DNA from 3 places in the Bradyrhizobium sp. U531 genome. Region 2 is predicted to be linked to each of the others. Evidence: riboswitches for the same ligand, from Rfam matches in the RefSeq annotation. Region 2 holds a riboswitch; each other region holds the start of a gene.
What was found. A riboswitch is a leader RNA that binds a small molecule or an ion and turns the genes downstream of it on or off. The one in region 2 is predicted to bind cobalamin.

Region 1 (7,029 bases), on a different contig from region 2:
CTCGAGATACTGGTACGCGAAGAATTTGCAGGCCGAGTGCTGGCGTTCGGAGCGCGCGAGTCGATCATCATGGCGGCAGTGCAGCAGGTCGGCAGTGAATATGGACTTGCTATGCTGCCGCCGCTCAGGGCGCCGTTTGCAGCCGAGACGTTGCGCGATCGGATCGGCATACTCTTGCCAAGAGAGCCGGCGCCCCGTCCCGCGGTCCATGTCGGAGAAGCCTTACACGCTGGCTGGCTTGAGCTCTGGTATGAGCCGAAGTTTGACACGTGTACCCTTAGCCGCCGCGGCGCCGAGGCGCATGTGCGAATGCGGCACCCGACCTGGGGCGTTGTTCCACCGGCCTATTTCATCCCGGAATCTCACGATCCGCATTTTAGGAACTTGTCGCAGTTCGTGATCGACCGCGCGATCAAGGATTGGCAGTATCTTCTGGAGCAGCAAACTTCGATCGATCTCTCCATCAATCTCCCGGCAGCATTCCTGATTGACCCGCAGGCGGTACGCGATCTCTGTCGGCGCATGCCGTCGCACGCCGCTTTCGGCGGTTTGACGATTGAAATCGAGAGCGTGGAAGCGATCGAGAACCTAGATCTCCTGGTCGAGGTTGCGCGTGAGGTTCGCTTTCACAACATTGGCCTTGCAATCGACAATGTCGGTGCCAATTGGCCGCAGCTGATGGGGGTGACAAAATTCCCGTTCATGAAATTGAAAGTGGATCGTCAGTTCGTCGGCGGCTGCGCGAATGGGCCCCTCAAGCGAACGGTGTGCCGCCATATCGTCGATCTAGCCAAAGAGTACAATGTGCGCACCGTCGCCGAAGGTGTGGAGAGCCAGGCTGACCTAATCGCTGTGGCCGAACTCGGCTTCGACCTTGCGCAGGGCCATCTGTTCGGAAAAGCCATGCCACTGAAGCAATTTGCACAGTCATCTTTCAACCCTGCTCCAGCTCGTCTAAAATAGTTGCGAGTGGCTGAGTGCGGCCAAGCGACGCTCAGGAGCACCGCCATGCCTACTCGGCACCAGGCATGAGGCTGAGTGCAATTCGGTCTGCAGGGCCAGTGTCGCTCGTCCCGCCGCCACTTCATTTCCCTCCGAAGCTTGTTATACCACAAGCCCGTTTTGGCAAGCCTCCAGCGAGTCCTCCGCGCAGCTAGCGTTGCAGCCATGAGCGAGGCTTGCACAAACCTCCAGTCGGGGTGTGTGACCGGAGGTTTGCCGAGATCCAACGTAGACCTGCGTCCGTTGGCGGTTTTTTGTCGCCGCCGGTTGAGGAAGCGTCAGCCTCGCTTGCCCCCGCGCTGACGTGCCAAACAAACCGACGGACGCTTCCAGCGTCAAGTCGCGACTGACTCTCGCAAGACGGGCCGAGGGCTCGTAGCCTGAAATTGAAGCGACCTGTTGCTGTCGCAGATGCAACATGGTCTCAGACCCGGGACAGCCGAATTGGGCAAATTGCCCAACATTGAGCGCGTCTGCGTTTGGCACGGCATTTGAAAGGGATCGCCCATGGCATCGCTCGCCTAAGGAGTCGGAAGGCATGGCTTACAAGATCGTCGCTTCGCAATGCACCGTTTGTGGCGCATGTGAGTTCGAGTGTCCCAACGCGGCGATCAGTCTGAAGCGCGACATTTACGTTATCGATGCCAAAAAATGTACGGAGTGCGAGGGCCATTGCGACACGCCGCAATGCGCGGTGGTCTGTCCGGTCCCTGACACCTGTGTCCCGTCCAAGACAGGATAGGCAGCCCGCGACCAAAAGGCCTCATCGCTCGATTTCGCGAACGAAGTTGTAGATGTGGGACCTTGAGGAGACCACGACCGCATGGGGCGCATCGAGGTCGATTAACATCGTTATGAGCTTAAGACGCTGAGCGACTCCGAGGAACCCCTCAACGGGCTCTGTCGGAGGACACCGTCGAAATTGTCACGAACAAGGACAAGGCCCTCGATGCTCAGTGGCCGCGTTAAGGCCTATCATCGCTGGCCGCGAGTCGAGGCGAGGCAGACCGGCGTCGAGCGGCCACGGACGTATCGAAGCCGGCGCAAAAGTCGCTCAGCACGTGAACACCTATTGCACCGAGAAGATCATCTTGGCCAACCTCACGGAGGCGAACGACCTCGTGCCTGGTCGCGGGCCGCCGAACACCAAGGAGCCGACCTGATCATCCGTGCGGTCCTGGAGCAATCCGGCTTTCGAAATGTCTAGGGAGCCTCGTGGGCTGTGACCAAACGGAAGACGGCCGAGGATGATCGCACCTTCCTGACGCGCTGGTTCGAAAAGCTGCTGACGGAAAAGGTCGCTTCCTCGCGATCACACAGATACCGAAAGCGGCCCGGGTTCGTTCCGGTCGTGGAGCTCAACCGTTACGCGAGCAAGGAGCGAATGCATTCACAAGCGGAGCCTCCACAGATCCGGGCGTGTTCACCAGGCCGCGAGCAAGACCGTCGTGCCCGCCTAGTGCGCTCGTAATCGCTTGGGCAATATCGCAGCGAGAATAGGTAGGTTGACGCATCGATCCTCGTGCGCATAATTCAAGCCGTCGCGGTCTCCGGATTTCGTTTGATCTGGAGCTAAGAGGGAAGCCGGTGCAATGCCGGCGCTGCCCCCGCAACTGTAAGCGGCGAGCCGCTGTCCAACGAAGTCACTGAAGCCATGCGGCTTCGGGAAGGCCGGACAGCAGCGACGACCCGTGAGCCAGGAGACCTGCCTCGACAAGATATCGTCCACGGGCGGGGCGTCCCGGTGTGCGCCAAGCAGTTGTCGCTCACGCGATGTTCGCTGTCTGCGTCCGCCATGGCCTTTGCCCCAACATGGGGTCTAAGCTATGTCAATCCTTTCGCTTCCCGTTGCCACACTGGGGACGTCACGCATCGGCCCACGACGCGAACTCAAATTCGCGCTCGAGAGCTACTGGGCGGGAAAATCCAGCGAAGCCGAGCTCCTCGAGGCGGGGAGTGGACTTCGTGCCGCTAATTGGGCACGGCAGAAATCCCGCGGTGCGACCGTCATTCCTTCGAATGACTTCTCGCTCTACGACCATGTGCTCGATACCAGCCTAATGGTCGGCGCCATTCCCGACGTTTACGGCTGGAACGAAGGTCCTGTGTCGCTCAAAACCTACTTCACCATGGCGCGTGGCGCTCAAGACGGTGGTCACGCTCAGCATGGGCCCGGCGTAGCCGCACAGGAGATGACGAAGTGGTTCGATACGAACTACCACTACATGGTGCCGGAATTTCACCAGGATCAGATCTTTAAGTATGCCTCTCGGAAGCCGATCGAGGAATATGAGGAGGCAAGAAGCCTCGGCTATCAGACGCGGCCCGTCCTAGTGGGCCCAGTCACTTTCCTGAAGCTCGGCAAAAGCGTAAATCCCGCCTTCAATCCGCTGTCGCTGCTTGATCGACTCCTCCCCGTCTATGTCGATGTTCTCCGCGAACTAGCCTCGCGCGGCGCTGAATGGGTTCAGCTCGACGAGCCATGCCTAGTGATGGACGTCGACGAAGCATCTCGGGCCGCTGTCCGCCGGGCCTATGCTCATTTCGCTAAGGCCGTGCCGGCCCTTAAAATCATGCTGGCCACATACTTCGGGGGTGTCGGCGACAATCTTGAAACAGTATTGGCCTTGCCCGTTGCCGGGGTTCATGTCGACCTGGTTCGTGCACCTGACCAGTTGGACGCGATTGTCGCCAGAGCAGGTAGAGATCTCGTGGTCTCGCTCGGTGTCGTTGATGGTCGCAACGTATGGCGCTCTAATCTGCCGGCGCTACTCGACCAACTTGCTCCTATGGTCAAAAAACTGGGCAGGGACCGTGTTCAGATTGCCCCCTCCTGCTCGCTGCTTCATGTTCCGACCGACATTGAACTAGAGATCGATCTCGATCCCAATCTGAAGACGTGGTTGGCGTTCTCAGTGCAGAAGATCAAGGAACTTTCGATATTGGGCAAAGCGCTGGCTGGCTATGCTGCCGACGTGGCCGATGAACTCACGCTCTCAGAGGATGCATCCGTCACCCGCGAAACATCGCCGAAGATCCACAGTGCGAACGTCGCCGGACGAATGGCCGCGATCGACGATAGCATGCGTCGCCGTCGCAGTGCGTTCACCCAGCGCGCCGACGTCCAACGCGTCGCCTTCGCATTGCCGATGTTTCCAACCACAACCATCGGATCCTTCCCGCAAACGGCGGACGTCCGCAATGCGCGTGCAGCTCATGCGCGGGGAGCGCTGAATGACACGCAGTACGAGCAGCTTCTGAAAGCGGAGACAGCCCATACCGTGCATTGGCAGGAAGATATCGGCCTGGACGTGCTCGTACACGGTGAGTTCGAGCGCAATGACATGGTTCAATACTTTGGCGAGCAGCTGTTGGGTTTCGCATTCACCAAGCACGGCTGGGTTCAGTCTTATGGCTCGCGGTGCGTTCGTCCTCCTATCCTGTTTGGAGATGTCTCCCGCCCGAAGCCCATGACCGTTAAATGGTGGCGACATGCGCAGTCTCTGACCAAAAAACCCGTCAAGGCTATGCTGACCGGACCGGTGACGATCCTGAACTGGTCGTTTGTCCGTGACGACATCCCGCGGAGCGAGACATGCCGACAGATCGCTCTCGCGATCCGAGACGAGGTCATCGACCTTGAGGCGGCTGGAGCGACCATGATCCAGATCGACGAGGCTGCGTTGCGGGAGGGATTGCCACTGCGCAAATCGCAGTGGAAGGACTATCTCGATTGGGCAGTGGACAGTTTCCGTGTTTGCTCCTCCGCTGTCGCTGACGGAACTCAGATCCATACGCACATGTGCTATTCCGAGTTTAACGAAATCATCGATGCGATCGCAGCAATGGATGCCGACGTCATTTCAATCGAGGCGTCGCGCTCCAAAATGGAATTGCTCGACGCTTTCAAGAGCTACAAATATCCTAATGAAATTGGGCCGGGCGTCTATGACATTCATTCACCGCGCATTCCCGCAGTAGCCGAGATCAAGCAGCTGATTGTGTTGGCTCGGCAGCGGGTTTCCGATCGGCAGCTCTGGATCAATCCCGACTGCGGACTGAAAACTCGAAGATGGGAGGAGGTGCGTCCCGCGCTCGTCAATATGGTGGTCGCCGCACGTGAGTTGCGGGCCGAGGCATGATCGTACGGAGCGTGTCGCCAACGTATCTGTGAATAAGATGAACGCGCTTTGGGAGCTCGCGATATCCTTGCGAGCTTCCAAAGTGTCCAGCGCCTGCGAATGCCGGTTTGCCCCGGCGGAGGCGATCGCATACAGCGGCGACAAGCTCGAATCCGGCGGACGACCGCATGCCGGCCATACCGATTAGGTGACATATTCCAAGTCACTTACGCTCGACGCGAACCACGGTCCTATCGCTTCATTTATCCATCGCGTGGATGCGTCCCATCACAACAATCTATTTTACCGCCCTTGCGGAATTTCATACCTATTTTGCGCCTCCGCGCGGTCTTCGGGAAGATTTGCTGGTATTCGGCGGTGCCAAAATACTGGCGCGTGACGGCAAACTGACGGTTGAGTTTCAGGGCTCGGCAGTCAAACCGCCTGCGCGATGGATCCCAGCTCCATCAAGGCGCTGCCCGTGCCAACCGGACAGCTGGCAAGTGGTGAGCAAGTCCTGAAGTTTACGACAGGAGCGGAAGGCAAGCGGCTCGCTAAGTTGTGCAGAGCGATATCCGCTTCTCCTTGTTTGACGGCGAATGCCCTCGTCGTAAGTCGATCGCCGGTAGTTCTCCCTACCGACGAAAGCTGGAACGATGCGGAAAGCAGCGTCGCTCCCGCGTGACTTTCGCCCGGCCTCGCATTGAGGCCGGGCGGCTTTTTATGTGCCTGCTTATCAGTGACAGCAGGGGATCATTCATTTTGGCGTCATTGCGAGACCCCGGGTTCTTGGAGCGCTTCTGTTGCTGTTCGGCAGGGAATGAGGCCGGTGCTGCTAAGGCTATCTGTCTATTGAAGGCTTTGGTGTCGTGTTGGTGCGCGTCGGCAATATCGGATATTCGATCTTAGGCAGCCGACCGGTCAGCGAATTCAGAAATGCGACAATGTCGTTTTCCTCCCTATCGCTAAGCTTGGCGCCGAGCTGGATGTCACTCATTAGGGCAACAGCTTGCTTCAGGCTCCAAACCTGGCCCGAATGGAAGTAAGGGGCTCGCAACGCGACGTTCCGCAATGGCGCCGCGCGGAAGACATATTCGTCGCCAGCCGCCCTGGTAACCGCGAATCGGCCCTTATCGGCGTCCGGAAGCACGCTTGCGTCCGGCTTTTTCATCACGCCGAACGGGAAGTAGGCCTGTCCACCGAGATTGATTCCATTGTGGCAAGAGGAACATCCCTTCGCCATAAACAGTGCCAACCCTGTCTTCTGCTGATCATCGAGAGCACGTGTATTGCCCTCCAGATACTGGTCGAACGGAGCCGCAGGTGTTATGAGAGTCGCTTCAAAAGCCTCGATCGCCTTCGCAAAATTTTCAAAGGTGACCGGTCTCGCTTCGTTCGGAAACGCGTTGTTGAACAGGACGACGTAGCTGGGCATTGAGTTCAAGATACCGAGCACATGATCCGGAGTCGCATTCATTTCGGCACTCGCCTGCACCGGGCCGGTGGCTTGCGCCTTGAGGTCCGCGGCGCGTCCGTCCCAGAATTGCGCCACATTGAACACTGCGTTGTAGACGGTTGGCGCCCGACGCAGGCCGACCTTCCAGCCGTGACCAACGGAGGTCGGACCGGCATCGACTCCGCCGGTGCCGAGATTGTGGCACGTATTGCAGCTAATGATCCCGCTCGCCGATAGCCGCGGATCGAAGAACAGCATCTTGCCAAGCTCGACCTTTCCATGCGTCACCGGATTGTTTTTTACCGCAGGAATGACCGAGGGGATCGGATGGAAGATCTGCTTGGCGTTTCTCATCAGATCATCGTCGGCGTTAGCTCCTGACGACATCAACAGCCCAATAGCGAAAATAGATGCTTCAGCGACAAGCCGAAGCTCCGGGATCGACATGTT
Region 2 (7,029 bases):
TGACGATGAAGGGATAGATGACGGGGAGATCGCCGATCAGCGCCTCCGGCCAGCAGGCGGAGGACAGCGCCACGGATTTCCCGGGCAGCCATTCCAGCGTGCCGTGCGCGCCCATATGCACGATTGCGTCGATCCCCTGCGCGCGAAGCCAGAGATGGAACGCGACGTAAGCGTGCCGCGGCGTGCGGGCGAGATCGTGATAGTCGGCATCGCGCGTGGTCGCATCGCCGCGCTCGGGCTGGACCGCGATGATCGATCGTCCGCATGGGCGCGCCGCGAAGCGGAAGGCGCCATCGCGGCAGCTCGGATCGGTCTCTGGTGCGCCCCAGGCCTGCGCGAGATCATCCTGCAGGGATTGCGGCAGGCGCGCGAGCGCGGCGCGATAGTCGGCGACGTTCCAGGCGAGCTGCTGGGTCAGCAACTGCTCGCCGAGCGCAGGCGCCGGCGCGACATCGTAGCCGGCCTCCGCGAGATCGGACAGCAAGGCTTCGACCGAAGCCAGCGCATCGAGACCGACGGCATGCGCGATCTGGTGCGGGCGGCCCGGATAATTCGAGAGCACGATCGCGGCACGCTTCGCGGCAGCCGGCGTTTCCGCAAGACGCTGCCAGGCCGCGACACGCGCGGCGACCGCCTTCACGCGCTGCTCATCCGGCCGATGGGCCAGATGCGAAAATTGCAGATCCGGATCGCGCTCCGCCGCCGACTTGAAGCTCACAACGCCAGCGAAGATTCGGCCGTCGACCTCGGGCAGCACCACATGCATGGCGAGATCGCCGGGCGACAGGCCACGCAGCGACTCCGCCCAGTCCTCGCGCCGCGCGGTGGACAGCGCAATTTGGAACACCGGGCACGAGGCGGCATCGAACGGCGTCGTGCCGTCGTCGCCCACGGCCGAGAACGCCGTCGCGTTGACGATCGCAGCCGCCGGATTTTTCGCAAGATACCCGCGCAGCCAATCGGCGACGCCTGGGGCCTTCAGCGAGGTGGCAAAGGCGCCATAGGCGTCGAATCCCTTATCTCGCAACGCCGCGATCAGCGCATCGACTGGGCCGGTGTCCGCGGCGGTGAGATAGGAGCGATAGAACGTCACGAGTGCGAGCGGCTTGGCTCCGGCTGCGGGCGCAGCGATGACGCCGCGCGCGGGATCGTAGAAGCCCATCTCGGGCACGGTCATCTCGCCGATGACGGGGCCGGCATACAGGCCCGAGGCCAGCGCAAGCTGCGCGATCGCGGCCTGCGCCGCGACCGGGCCGCCGGTGTCGCAGAGCACCTTCAACCGCCGCAGCGTCGAGACCGGCAAGGTCGAGTACGCATCGAGGCGCGTGTCGTCACGGCCATCGGCCGGCAGCACGGCGAGCACGATGCCGCGGTCCTTCGCGAGCTGCTGAAGCGCCGCGAGGCCGTAGGCCCAATAGGACTCGCCGCCGATCAGGCGCACGAGGATTCCACGCGCCTGCGACAGCGTGCGCTCGACATAGGTGTCGACCGACAGCGGATGACGCAGCTCCGCGAGATTGGCGAGCCGCAGCGACGGCAGCCTCTCGCGGCCCCGCCGCCAGCCCGCCGCGAACGCCGCAAGGTCGGAATCCGAATACGAGAGCACCACGAGATCGGCCGGATCCTGGCCGATGTCCCTTGGCGTCGCGGTCTCCTCGAGACCGCGGCTCTCGCGGAAGACGACGTGCATCAGATACCCAGTCCCGCCTTGATCGCAGCCTCGTCGATATCGCCGTGCTCACCGATCACGACGAGCTTCGACTGTCTGAGGCCTGCGCCCCAGGGCTTGTCGAACTGGTGGCGCACGCGCTCACCCACCGCCTGCAGCAAGAGGCGCATCGGCTTGCCCGCGACGGCGATGTACCCCTTGACGCGCAGCACGTTCTGCTCTCGCGCCAACTTCTGGACCGATGCGACCAGCGCATCGACGTCGGCGACTTCAGGAAGATCGATCACGACGGAATTGAAATCATCATGTTCGTGCTCCTCCTCGCCGTCGTGATGCGAGGGACGCGCGGCAAGATCATTCTCGGCGGCAGCGCCAAGGCCGAGGATGACGCGCGCGTCGATCGCGCCGTCGGTCACGGGCAGCATCGGCACGCGGCGCGGCATCTCGGCGGTGATCACGGCCTTGGCGGCCTCAACGCCGGCGGCACCGGCGAGGTCCGCCTTGGTCAGCAGCACGATGTCGGCACAGGCGATCTGGTCCTCGAACACTTCCGACAGCGGCGTCTCGTGGTCGAGATTTTCGTCGGCGGCGCGCTGCGCCTCGACCGCAGCCGGATCCGGCGCGAAGCGGCCGGCCGCGACGGCTTCGGCATCGGCCAGCGCGATCACGCCGTCGACCGTGATGCGCGAACGGATCTCGGGCCAATCGAACGCTTTGAGCAGCGGCTTCGGCAAAGCAAGACCCGAGGTCTCGATCAGGATGTGATCGGGCCGCACCGGCCGCGCCAAAAGCTTCTCCATGGTCGGGATGAAATCGTCGGCGACGGTGCAGCAGATGCAGCCATTGGCGAGCTCGACGATGTTCTCCTCCGGGCAGTTTTCATCCGCGCAGGATTTCAGGATCTCGCCGTCGACGCCCTCGCTGCCGAACTCGTTGACGAGCACGGCGAGCTTCTTGCCGTTGGGATTGCTGAGCAGATGCTGGATCAGCGTCGTCTTGCCCGAGCCGAGAAAACCGGTGACCACCGTGACCGGGACTTTTGCGAGCGAGTTCATTCGGCGGCCTCCGGCAACGCGGCAATGGGGGGAATGCGCGCAAGCGACTGCTTGCGGAAGATTTCAGGGCGGCTGCGCCAGGGCACCAGCCCGTCGGGCGCGGCCGCATAGGCCGCAGCGCCGGCGACGACGTCCTGCGCATTCGCATCCGACAGGCGGCCATAGACGTAGGACCAGCGGCCCGGCGCGCTCAGCGCCACCGAGCAGCCCTGGCTGCAGGCCGACAGGCATTCGACGGGAACCACATTGACGCCGTCGGGCACGCCGGCCTCGAGGATGGCGCCATGCAGGCGCTTGCCGGGCGTGGTTTCGCCCTCGCCGAGCGTCTCGCCGGCTTTGCAGGTGATGCAGACATGCAGTGTGACGGTCATCGCCTCTTCCAGATAACAGCGGGAGGCGATGAGGCACACGGACCATTCTCCTGAAGGGCCCGTTTCCCCGTCGCGGAACACCCCGTCCGCCGGTCCAAAACTCGTCCGCGCTGGCAGGTCTCCCGGCTTGCGGAGCAGGGCTTTTGGCCCTTCGATCCCCGCCTTCCCGATTCCCCGAGGGAATCAGTGGCTTCGGGCATCTCTCCGGTCACGGTCGCGGGGGCGGCTGCAGTTTGGAGCCAAATCTTGCCGATTCGGACCCTATCGCATTCCCTCTTCGCCTGTCATAGGACAGGAACCAACGCCGGGCCACCATTTGCCGGTGGCCGCCTCTTGTCAAGCCGAAGGACCGGGACCGATGACGCCTGAACCGGAGACCCAAACCGCCGAGGAATCTGACGCCCGGCACGCCCAGAAAATGGCGAAGAAGAAGGCCGCCCGCGACAAGATCATGGCGACCAAGAGCGGCGAAAAGGGCCTCATCATCGTCCACACCGGCGCCGGCAAGGGCAAATCCTCGTCGGCCTTCGGCATGATCGTGCGCTGCGTCGCGCATGGTTTTCCCTGCGCGGTCGTGCAGTTCATCAAGGGTGCCTGGGATACCGGCGAGCGGCGCCTGCTCACCGGCCATTTCGGCGAGCTCTGCCAGTTCCACGCGATGGGCGAAGGCTTCACCTGGGAGACACAGGACCGCGCCCGCGACATCGCCGCCGCACGCGCCGGCTGGGAGAAGGCCAAGGAGCTGATTCTCGACGAGAACCTGCGGATGGTCGTGCTCGACGAGATCAACATCGCGCTGCGCTACGACTATCTCGACATCGCGGAGGTGGTGGAGTTCCTGACGACCTCAAAGCCGCCGATGACTCACGTCGTGCTCACCGGGCGCAACGCCAAGGACGAGCTGATCGAGATCGCCGACCTCGTCACCGAGATGACGCTGGTGAAGCATCCGTTCCGCTCCGGCATCAAGGCGCAGGCCGGCGTCGAGTTCTGAGTTCGATGGCACGCGCGCTGATGATCCAGGGGGCCGGCTCTGACGTGGGCAAGTCGCTCATCGTCGCGGGCCTTGCGCGCGCTTTCACGCGGCGTGGCTTGCGCGTGCTCCCGTTCAAGCCGCAGAACATGTCGAACAATGCCGCCGTCACCGTCGATGGCGGCGAGATCGGCCGTGCCCAGGCGCTGCAGGCGCTCGCCGCCGGCGTCGAGCCGCACACCGACATGAACCCGGTGCTGCTCAAGCCCGAGACCGACGTCGGCGCGCAGGTGATCGTGCATGGAAAGCGCATCGCGACCGCACGGGCGCGCGACTATGCGGCGATGAAGCCGTCACTGATGGGCGCGGTGCTGGAGAGTTTCGAGCGCCTCAAGGCGCGATCCGATCTGGTGCTGATCGAAGGCGCCGGCAGTCCGGCCGAGGTGAATTTGCGCAAGTCCGACATCGCCAATATGGGCTTTGCGCGCAAGGCCGACGTGCCGGTCGTGCTGGTCGGAGACATCGACCGCGGCGGCGTCATCGCCCAGCTCGTCGGTATCAAGACGGTGATCGATCCTGATGATGCCGCGATGATCCAGGGTTTCGTCATCAACAAGTTCCGCGGTGATTCCACGCTGTTCGACGACGGCTACAGGCTGATCGAACAGAAGACCTCATGGCGCGGCTTCGGCGTGCTGCCGTGGTTTGCGCGCGCCGGCGAGCTGCCGGCCGAGGACGCGCTGGGCCTGAGCGATGCGCGCAAGCCGGGCCAATGCAAGATCGCCTGCCTTGCGCTGTCGCGCATCGCCAATTTCGACGATCTCGATCCGCTCAAGCTGGAGCCCGGCGTAGATCTCGTGCTGGTGCGCCCGGGCGAAGCGATCCCCGGCGACGTCAGGCTCGTCATCATCCCTGGCTCGAAGTCCACCCGCGGCGATCTCACCTTTTTGCGCGCGCAGGGATGGGACATCGACCTGCTCGCCCATCACCGCCGCGGCGGCCATGTGCTCGGCCTCTGCGGCGGCTATCAGATGCTTGGGCGCGGCGTCGCCGATCCTGATGGCATCGAAGGCCCCGCGGGCGATACGCCGGGCCTCGGCCTTCTGGAGGTCGATACGGTGATGAGCCCGCAGAAGACGCTGACGCGTGTCGCGGCCGTGCATGCGGCGACGGATCAGCCGATCGAGGCTTACGAAATCCACATCGGTCGTACCGACGGCCCGGACCGCGCCCAGCCCTTCGCAAAGCTGAACGGCGAGCCGGAGGGCGCGATCTCGCGCGATGGCCGTGTGCAGGGCAGCTATCTGCACGGCCTGTTCACGTCCGACGCTTTCCGCAAGGCGTATCTGGCGAGGCTCGATATTCAAGCAGGCGACGAGCCCTATCACGCCAGGGTCGAGAGCGCGCTCGACGCACTGGCCGATCACATCGAGAAACATCTCGATGTCGAGGGCCTGCTCGCGCTAGCGCGCTAGCACCTCGGCAAGGCGCGTCCATTCGGCTGCGCTGCCGGGCAATCCGAGGCGCAGCCATGTCGGTTGTTGTGCGAAGACACGCGACCAGATGTGGCCGCGCGCAAGCTTCTCCTGCGCAGCAAGCGCGTTCGGCGTCTCGTAAAGCCGAAACAGCGGCGCGCCGCCAACCAGCCGCCAGCCCTGCACGCGCGCCATCTCGTCGAGCCGAGCACTGTCGCGCACAAGCCGCGCGGACGTGGCGTCGGCCCAGGCATCATCGCGCAAGGCGCGGCAGCCGATCGCGATGGCCGCGCCCGAGACTGGCCATGGACCCGAAAACGCAACGAGCTTGTCGATGTCCGCGGCATTGCTGATTGCGAATCCGAGTCGCAGGCCAGCCAGGCCGTAGAACTTTCCAAAGGAGCGCAGGATCAGCAGCCCCGGCCGATCCGCTTCCGACGCGAGCGACAATTGCGGAACGGCATCGGCAAAGCTCTCGTCGATCACGAGACGTCCGACATGCGGCAGCAACGCCAGCAGATCTTTGGGCGAATGGCGGCGGCCGTCGGGATTGTTGGGATTGACGACGATGGCGAGGTCCGCGCCTTCGAGCGCAGCAGGCTCTTCGACCTCCTGCACATCCCACCCCGCGGCCGCCAGCACGCCGGCATATTCATTGTAGGTCGGCGCCAGGATGCGCGCACGCCCGGGCGGCGCCAGTTGCGGCAAAAGTTGAATGGCGGCCTGCGCACCGCCGAGCGCGACGAGCGGCGCGCGCGTGCGATAAGCGTGATGCGCCGCCTGATGCAGCGCCTCGATCTCGGCGCGCGAGGGCAGCGCGGTCCAGGCGCGCGCACTCACTTCGCCCACGGGATATGGCAACCGGTTGATCCCGGTTGACAGGTCGATCCAGTCCTCCGCGCGCCCGCCAAAGCGCTGTTGGGCCAGATCGAGATTTCCACCGTGCTCGCGCATGCCCCGTTGTTTCACGCGAAGCTGACGATCGCAAGCACGCCGGCGAGCAGCAGCATGGCGCGGCGGTAGACCGCAAGTCCCTCGCCGATGTCGGCGGCCAGCGGATCGCGCGCGCCTTCGTTGAGCCACGGCTCGTTCGTGATGCTGCCGTGGTAGATGCGGGGACCGCTGAGCCGCACGCCCAGCGCACCTGCCATCGCAGCTTCCGGCCAGCCGGCATTGGGCGAGCGGTGACGGCGCGCATCGCGCGTCATGCACGCCAGCGCCACCGATCGCCTTGGCGCCAGCAGCACGAACAGAAAGCCGGTCAGACGCGCGGGAATGAAGTTCGCGACATCGTCGATGCGCGCGGCGGCCCAGCCGAACGCTTCGTGCCGCTCGCTGCGATGGCCGATCATGGAATCCAGCGTGTTGATGGCCTTGTAGCCGAGGATGCCCGGCAGGCCGAACAGTGCACCCCAGAACACCGGCGCGACGATGCCGTCCGAGGCATTTTCGGCAAGGCTTTCGATCGCGGCCCGCGCGATGCCGG
Region 3 (7,029 bases), 1.3 Mb from region 2:
CCCAGGTGACGGTGCTGGCGTCGACGGGATAATGCAGCGCGCCGAAACCGATGGTCTGGTTCACCAGCCAGGCGCCGGTGACGACGAGCAATGCCGGGCGCAGCGGCAGCATCGCCGCGGCAACGACGGCGAAGGCCGCGAACGGCGTTGCGCAGGCGAACGCGAAGCTTGCCAGCGCGCATGAGGCCGTCAGCAGCGCAAAGCAGAACATCGGCGCAAGGCGCGAGGCGACCGGGTGAAGGGGGAAGCGCTCGCCGTGGGACGGCAGGATGTCGAGAGCCATGGATGATCTCCTTGTTGTCGAAGTCTAGTTCATTTGGCGGGCGTGCGGCAGCCCCTCGCAAAGTGAAAGCCGGATCAGAACGTCGCGCCGGCCTTGAGCAGATAGGTGCGGCCCGGCAGCGGATAGGCGCTGAAGCGGCCGTCCGTGAAGGTGCTTGCGATGGCGTAGTCGTAATAGAGCGCGTTCAGCACATTGTTGACGCTGAGAGACCAGAAGTAGCGCTCGACCTGGCCGCTGAGCTTGAGGTCGATGGTGCCGTTTGCCGGGATCGGCTTCTGCGTGCCCGCCTGGTCGTTGTCCATGCGCCGCTCGCTCCAGAAGCGCGCGGTGGCATCGAGCACCAGATAGTTCTGCCAGATGTTCCAGGTGACACCCGCGCTCGCCGTGTAGCGCGACACCAGCGGCACGTCATTGCCGGCCCAGATGCCCTCGCGGAAGACCGCGCGGGTGTAGGCCACGCCGGAGCGCAGCAGCAGGGCGTCGTTGACGCGATAGGACAGGCTCGTCTCCGAACCGTAGCGGCGGGTCGGATCGAGATTGGTGTTGTAAAACAGCACCGGGTTGAAATGGATCTCGTTGGTGAGATCCATCAGGTAGACACTGCTCTGCATCGCCAGCCCGCCGCCCTTGAGACGCAGACCGCCCTCGATGTCCTGCGATGTCTGGGTCTTGAGCTGGAACGTTTGCGGGATCGCCGCGAAGGTCAAGGGATCGAAAGAAGGTCCCGACGACAGGCGCTCGTCGACATCGGGCGTGCGGAACGCGCGCGCGGCGCGACCGAACAGCGAGACCATTTCATTGAGACGATGCTCGGCGCCGAGATGCAGCGCATATTGGGTCTCGCTGCTGGTCAGCGGCAACGCGCCGATGTCGGCGTTGAACGGCGCGGCCGGATTGAAATTGTCGCGTGCGACCAGACTGGCGTTCTGCACCCGTGCGCCCCATGAGACGTCGGTCGTGGGGGCTACGCCCAATGTGTGCTGAAAATAGCCCGCGACCGTCTGCTGCCTGAGGTCGTAATTGTGCCAGGGCGTGAGCCCCTGCCCGGCGCCGCGATCCTGCCGAAAGCTCGCATCGTAATAGTCGATGCCGGTCAGCAGCTGCGACGGCATGCCGAACGCGAGGCTCTTCACGCTGAGCCGCGGCGTGATCGACCAATTCGTCAGATGAGACTCGACATAGGTCGAGGTGAAGAAGGCCGGAACGGGCAACGGGCTGGAGAAGAACGCGCTCTGCTGCTTCTTGTCGCGCATGCCGCCGTCGACGATGAGATCGACGCCGTTGACCAGCGTCTTGGTGAAGCCGGCTGTTGCGCTGAAACCTTGCTGGTTGGCGTAGTTGAACGGCGTGCTGGTGCCGCGCCTGTTAGCCCTGAGCTCGTCGAGGCCGATGGAGGGATCGACGGTGCGGCCGCCTGGCAGCCGCAGCTCCTGACTATCGCCGGTGATGGTGAGAAACCCGGTCAGGCCCGACGTGGTGTAATTGAGATTGCCGATGGCATTCTGCTGCGAATAGCGATTGTTGTCGCGATAGCCGTCGGTCCTGACCGTATTGCCGTAGAACGAGGTCGACCACGGGCCGGAATTGAGCGAGGTCGAGACGTTACCGAGCCTGGTGTTGAACGAGCCGAAGCCGGCCTCGATGCGCGCGGTCACGGGCGGGCCGCCGACGCCATTTTTGGTGACGATGTTGATCACGCCGCCGACCGCGTTGTCGCCGTAGAGCACCGCGCCGGAATTGCCGCGCATGATCTCGATCCGCTCGATGGAGTTGAGCGGGATGGTGGAGAGGTCCACCTGCGCCATGTCGACGTCGTTCAGCCGCCGGCCGTTGACGAGCACCAGCGTGTTGGCGGTGGCAAAGGCGCCGAAGCCGCGCAGGTCCACGCTGGTCTTGGCGCCGATCTGGCCGCCATAGAACGTCGTGATCTGTGCGCCCGGGGTCTGCGCCGCGATGATCTCGGCCAAATTCTGCGCCGGCGAATGCGCGATATCGGCGGCCGTGATCACGGTCGTGGCAGCACCGACGATGCCGCCATTGCCGGCGACGGCCTCCGCGCCGGACGAGCCTGTGCCCTGGCCTGCCGGCGCGACATTCGCGGTCGCCCGCAGCCGCCCGGCATCGCCCTCACCGGCTGCCCGGGCCCGCGTGCGGCTCTGATCCTCGGGCTGGGTCACCTCGATCGGCGGCAATTGCTCGGCGGGAGCCCGCTGGGCGAAGGCGGCGGACAGGTCGAGCGAATGGACGGAAGCGGATGCGAAGAGGCCGGCGGCAAGGCGCCTGGCGACAGAGATGGAACGGGACACGGTTGTAACCTCGGCATGACGTCAGTGGCACGTCACAGCGAACGAGGTTTCACCGGGGAGCGATGGATTGCTCCGGTAATACCAATGTCTGTACTCCCCGACCGACATCTTCGCGTGTGACCACGGCTGACGGCAGGTCTCCTGGCTCGCGGGTCGTGACCTCTACGTCGCCTTCCCAGGACCGAGTTTCCCAGTGGCATGAGACGAAAGATTCACCGCTTACAGTTGCGGGGGCAGCCGTGGCGTTGGGACAGTCCCGAAGCCAGGACATCCCGCACCACATTCCCTTTTGATCTCCGTGAGGAGAACCGTCACTGGCCATTTAGGGGCCAACGCAACGGCGAGTCAATCGAACGATCAGGCCAGCGAACAGCTCTGGTCGGACGGAAGCCCGCCGAGGGATGCACTTTGGTTCCGCTCCGCCTGGGCCGACAGAGCCTGGCGCAGCGCCGTCTCGAGATCCTGTTGCTGAAACGGTTTCTGCAGGATCGGAACGTGGCGGAAGTCCGCAAGCAGGCTGGCAGGGCCGTAGCCGGTGGCGAACACGTAAGGAATACCGCGCTCGGCGATGCAGCGCGCGACCTCGAAGGTCTGCCGCCCGTTGAGATTGACGTCGAGAACCGCGACGTCATACGCGAGCGCCGCCGCCTTCTCGAGCGCCTCGTCGACGCGCGAGGCCATGCCCGCGACCTCGCAGCCGGCATCGAGAAGGGAATCCTCGAGCAGCATCATCACCAGCGCCTCGTCTTCGACGACGAAGACCCGCTGACCCGCCAGATCGTTTTCAGGTTTCATGTGCTTCTCCCGGCATCAACGGTTGCAAGATCGAATCCGCCCTGGCTGGCGCGGATTTCATGGAGCGGTGCGCGAATGACGCAAACGACGCCTTCCGGCGCGAAGCGCAGATCGACGTAGGCGCCGCCGAACTCATGGGGCAGGCCTTGCTGAATCAGGCGCGTGCCGAAACCGCGGCGCGACGGCGCGAGCACGGCGGGACCGCCCCGCTCGGTCCAGCACAGCTCGAACAAATCGTCGACCTTCCAGGCGAGATCGACGGCCCCTGCGCCGTTCGACAGCGCGCCATGCTTGACGGCGTTGGTCGCAAGCTCGTGCAACGCCATCGAGATGGCGAGCGCCGCCGACGGCCGCATGCGCAAGTCCGGCCCGCCGATCGTGAGCCTCCCGCTCTCCGGCTCGGCATGCGCGGCGAGAGCCTCGGACACGACCTCTCTCAGCTCCGCCGATTCCCAGTTTTCCCGGACCAGCACGTCGTGCGCCTTCGACAGGGCGATCAGGCGTGCGTCGAACGCCTTGCGGCCGTCGGTGAGGCTCGCTGCGTTGCGCAGGGTCTGCAGCGCAAAGGACTGCACGGTGGTCAGCGTGTTCTTGACGCGGTGATTGAGCTCGTTGACCAGGAGCTCGCGATGGCGCTCCTGCCGCTTGCGCTCGGTGATGTCGATGGCGGCGCAGACCGCGCCCTGGAATACACCGGCAGCATCGACGATCGGAGAAGCCTCGAATATCGCGGTGACCGAAGCACCGTCGTCGAAGCAGAGTTCGAGCTCCTCCGCAGCGACCTGCTCTCCCCGCGCGGCGCGATGGAGCGGCAGCTCGGCCACGTCGACTTCGTGGCGATCGCGAAACACGCGGCAGGCGGGACGCTCGCCCTCGGGCCCGGACAGCGACATGTTGCTGTCCGCCCTGACCCGCAACAGCCGCGCGCCATAGGCGTTGCCGAAAACGCGCTTCGCCTCGCGATCATAGGTGAACCAGACCGCGGTCGGCACGGTGCCGACGACGGCCTCCAGCCGCGCGGCCTGGCGGCGCTGGATCTCCTCGGCATCCCGGCGAATGCGCGCCAGCTGCAGATTGGCGCGCACCCGCGCCAGCAATTCGCGCGCCGAGAACGGCTTGTTAACGTAGTCGTCGGCGCCGGCCTCCAGCCCCTCGACGCGCGCTTCCTCGCCGGCGCGCGCCGACAGCAGGATGACCGGCGATCCGCGCAAGCTCTCGTCGCTGCGCAGCGCGCGGAGCAGCCCGATGCCGTCGAGGCGCGGCATCATGACGTCGGACAGAACGAGGTCGGGCTGATGGCGCCTGACTGCCTCCAACGCATCCTGCCCGTCGGCAAAGGCTTCGACCCTGTAGCCCTGGGCTTCGAGCAGCCGCTTGACGTAGTCGCGCAGGTCGGTGTTGTCGTCGGCGAGGACGATGCGCTCGCCGCCGCCGCGCGTCGAGGCGTCCGGCGTCTCGCTCGCCCCTTCGAGCGCGACCTCGTCGCGAAGATCGGTGACGCCCGCCTGCTGCGGCAACCAGCGCAGCGCCTCCTGGACATAGGCTTCGACGCCGCTTCCGACCGGCTTCTCCGTCGAAACACTGTCGGCAACCCGCTCCACCGGCAGATGCGACAGTCCGAACGGGATCGTGACGGTGAAGACGCTGCCGCGGCCGAGCTCGCTTTCGACGGTGATGGCGCCACCATGCTGCTTGATCAGCTCGTGCACCAGCGCAAGCCCGATACCGCTGCCCTCGAACGTGCGCCCCTTGGCTCCCTCGATGCGATGAAAGCGTTCGAACACATGCGGCAGCTCGTCCGCGGCAATGCCGGTGCCGGTGTCGCGCACGCGCAGCTCGGCGGACTTGCCGTCGGCGCTCGGGCCCATCTCGACCGCGATCTCGCCCTCGAAGGTGAACTTGAAGGCGTTGGAGATCAGGTTGAGGACGATCTTCTCCCACATCTCGCGATCGACGTGGACGTCGTGCGGCAGTGCCGAACAGGCGATGCTCAATCGCAATCCGGCCCGGTCGGTCGCCGAGCGGAAGTTCGAGGCGAGCTCGGCGGTGAAGGCGGCAAGATCGGTCGGAACGAAGCTCGCCCGCACCCGGCCCGCCTCGATGCGGGAGAAATCCAGCAGGCTGTTCACCAGCCGCAACAGGCGGAGCGAATTGCGATGCGCGATGTCGAGCCGCTCACGCTGCACCTCGGGCAGCGCCGCCAGCGAGACATCGTTGAGCGCGTCTTCGATCGGCCCCAGCATCAGCGTCAGCGGCGTGCGGAACTCGTGGCTGATGTTGGAGAAGAACGTCGTTTTGGCGCGGTCGATCTCGGCAAGCGCCTCGGCGCGGCGGCGCTCCTCCTCGTAGGCCTGCGCATTGGCGAGGCAAGCGCCGATCTCGCCGGCCGCGAGCTCGAGAAAATTGCGGTAGTCGTCGTCGAACAGCCGGAACGGGTTGAGACCGGCGACCAGCACGCCCTTGCGCGCCGTCTCGCCGCGGGCCGGGATCGGGATCACCGCCGCCTGGCGCGGCCCCACATCCCAGGCGCCGCGCGGGCATTCGGCACCGAAACGGGCCACCAGATGCGAGACCACCTGCGGCTTCTGTTCGCGAATGACCTCGGCGAGCGGCCAGAGCGCGGGCCCCTCCAGCGGAAGCGACGATGGCGCGGCGGGATGGTCGCCGTCAAAGCCGCAGGTGCCGACGAGGGCGATGTCGCGCCCGTCGGGCTCGACCAGATAGATCAGCGCAAACGGCAGGTCGCGAGCGTCGGTCGCGAGCGCATGGCTGGCGCGACGGCAGGCATCTCCGAGGGTTCGCGTCTCGGCGGTCGTGGCCGCAAGCTCGCGCAGCAGTGCAAGCTGCCGGTCGCCGATGACGCGGCGCGTGTCGTCGGTGTTGGCGCAGATGATGCCGCCGGCGAGGCCCTCGTCGTCGGGGATCGGGCTGTAGGAGAAGGTGTAATAAGTCTCCTCGGGATAGCCGCTGCGCTCCATGATCAGGAGCTGCTCCTCGACATAGGTGCCCTCGTCGCCTCCCATCGCGGTCGCGAGCATCGGGCCGATGTCGGGCCAGATCTCGCGCCAGACCTCCGCGGTCGGCCGGCCCAGCGCCCAGGGATGCTTGCCGCCGATGATCGACTTGTAGGCGTCGTTGTAGAGATAGATCAGCGCCCGCCCCCACCCGATCCAGATCGGCTGGCGCGAGGTCAGCATGATGCGGACGGCCGTCTTGAGGCTGCGCGGCCAGGTGTGCGGCTCGCCGAGCGGCGTGCTGCGCCAGTCATGGGCGCGCATACGTGCGCCCATCTCTCCACCGCCCGACAGGAAATCCGCAGGAGCCCTCGCCGTGTTTAGCTCGACAGCGCTGTTCACATCAGGCTCCGACGCACGCGAGGCGCGCACGCAATCGTCACTGGGCGGGATGCCTTTCCGGTCTGGTCCAGATCACCGCCCGCTCGCCGGCATCGACGAGCTGGCCGATCCCGGTGCGGCCCGTCAGCGCGCAGCGGATGATGCCCTCCGCAACGGAGCGGCGGAAACCGTGATCCTCGCCTGCTGGCCGATCGCGGCAGATCCGATCGAGCGCCAGCTTCATGTTGATCCGCGTCCGCGTGTCGAAATGCTCGCCGATCATGGGTCCGGCCCCTTCACGTGAATATCG

Region 1: another riboswitch for cobalamin. It lies ahead of metE (5-methyltetrahydropteroyltriglutamate--homocysteine S-methyltransferase); the one in region 2 lies ahead of QRQ56_RS11985 (DUF1636 family protein).
Region 3: another riboswitch for cobalamin. It lies ahead of QRQ56_RS05585 (TonB-dependent receptor); the one in region 2 lies ahead of QRQ56_RS11985 (DUF1636 family protein).

The regions. Positions count from the first base shown of each region.
Region 1 is NZ_JASVEN010000004.1:574,111-581,139, forward strand. Features, by position in the region: gene QRQ56_RS22210 (EAL domain-containing response regulator) at 1-963, shown strand, start outside; gene QRQ56_RS22215 (4Fe-4S binding protein) at 1,541-1,744, shown strand; cobalamin riboswitch at 2,530-2,729, shown strand; gene metE (5-methyltetrahydropteroyltriglutamate--homocysteine S-methyltransferase) at 2,829-5,144, shown strand; gene QRQ56_RS22225 (cytochrome-c peroxidase) at 5,965-7,029, opposite strand, start outside.
Region 2 is NZ_JASVEN010000001.1:2,440,638-2,447,666, forward strand. Features, by position in the region: gene cobN (cobaltochelatase subunit CobN) at 1-1,690, opposite strand, end outside; gene cobW (cobalamin biosynthesis protein CobW) at 1,690-2,724, opposite strand; gene QRQ56_RS11985 (DUF1636 family protein) at 2,721-3,095, opposite strand; cobalamin riboswitch at 3,191-3,413, opposite strand; gene cobO (cob(I)yrinic acid a,c-diamide adenosyltransferase) at 3,454-4,089, shown strand; gene QRQ56_RS11995 (cobyric acid synthase) at 4,095-5,543, shown strand; gene cobD (threonine-phosphate decarboxylase CobD) at 5,532-6,497, opposite strand; gene cbiB (adenosylcobinamide-phosphate synthase CbiB) at 6,509-7,029, opposite strand, start outside.
Region 3 is NZ_JASVEN010000001.1:1,120,397-1,127,425, reverse strand. Features, by position in the region: gene QRQ56_RS05590 (hypothetical protein) at 1-283, opposite strand, end outside; gene QRQ56_RS05585 (TonB-dependent receptor) at 358-2,589, opposite strand; cobalamin riboswitch at 2,704-2,917, opposite strand; gene QRQ56_RS05580 (response regulator) at 2,947-3,384, opposite strand; gene QRQ56_RS05575 (response regulator) at 3,381-6,674, opposite strand; gene QRQ56_RS05570 (hypothetical protein) at 6,778-7,002, opposite strand.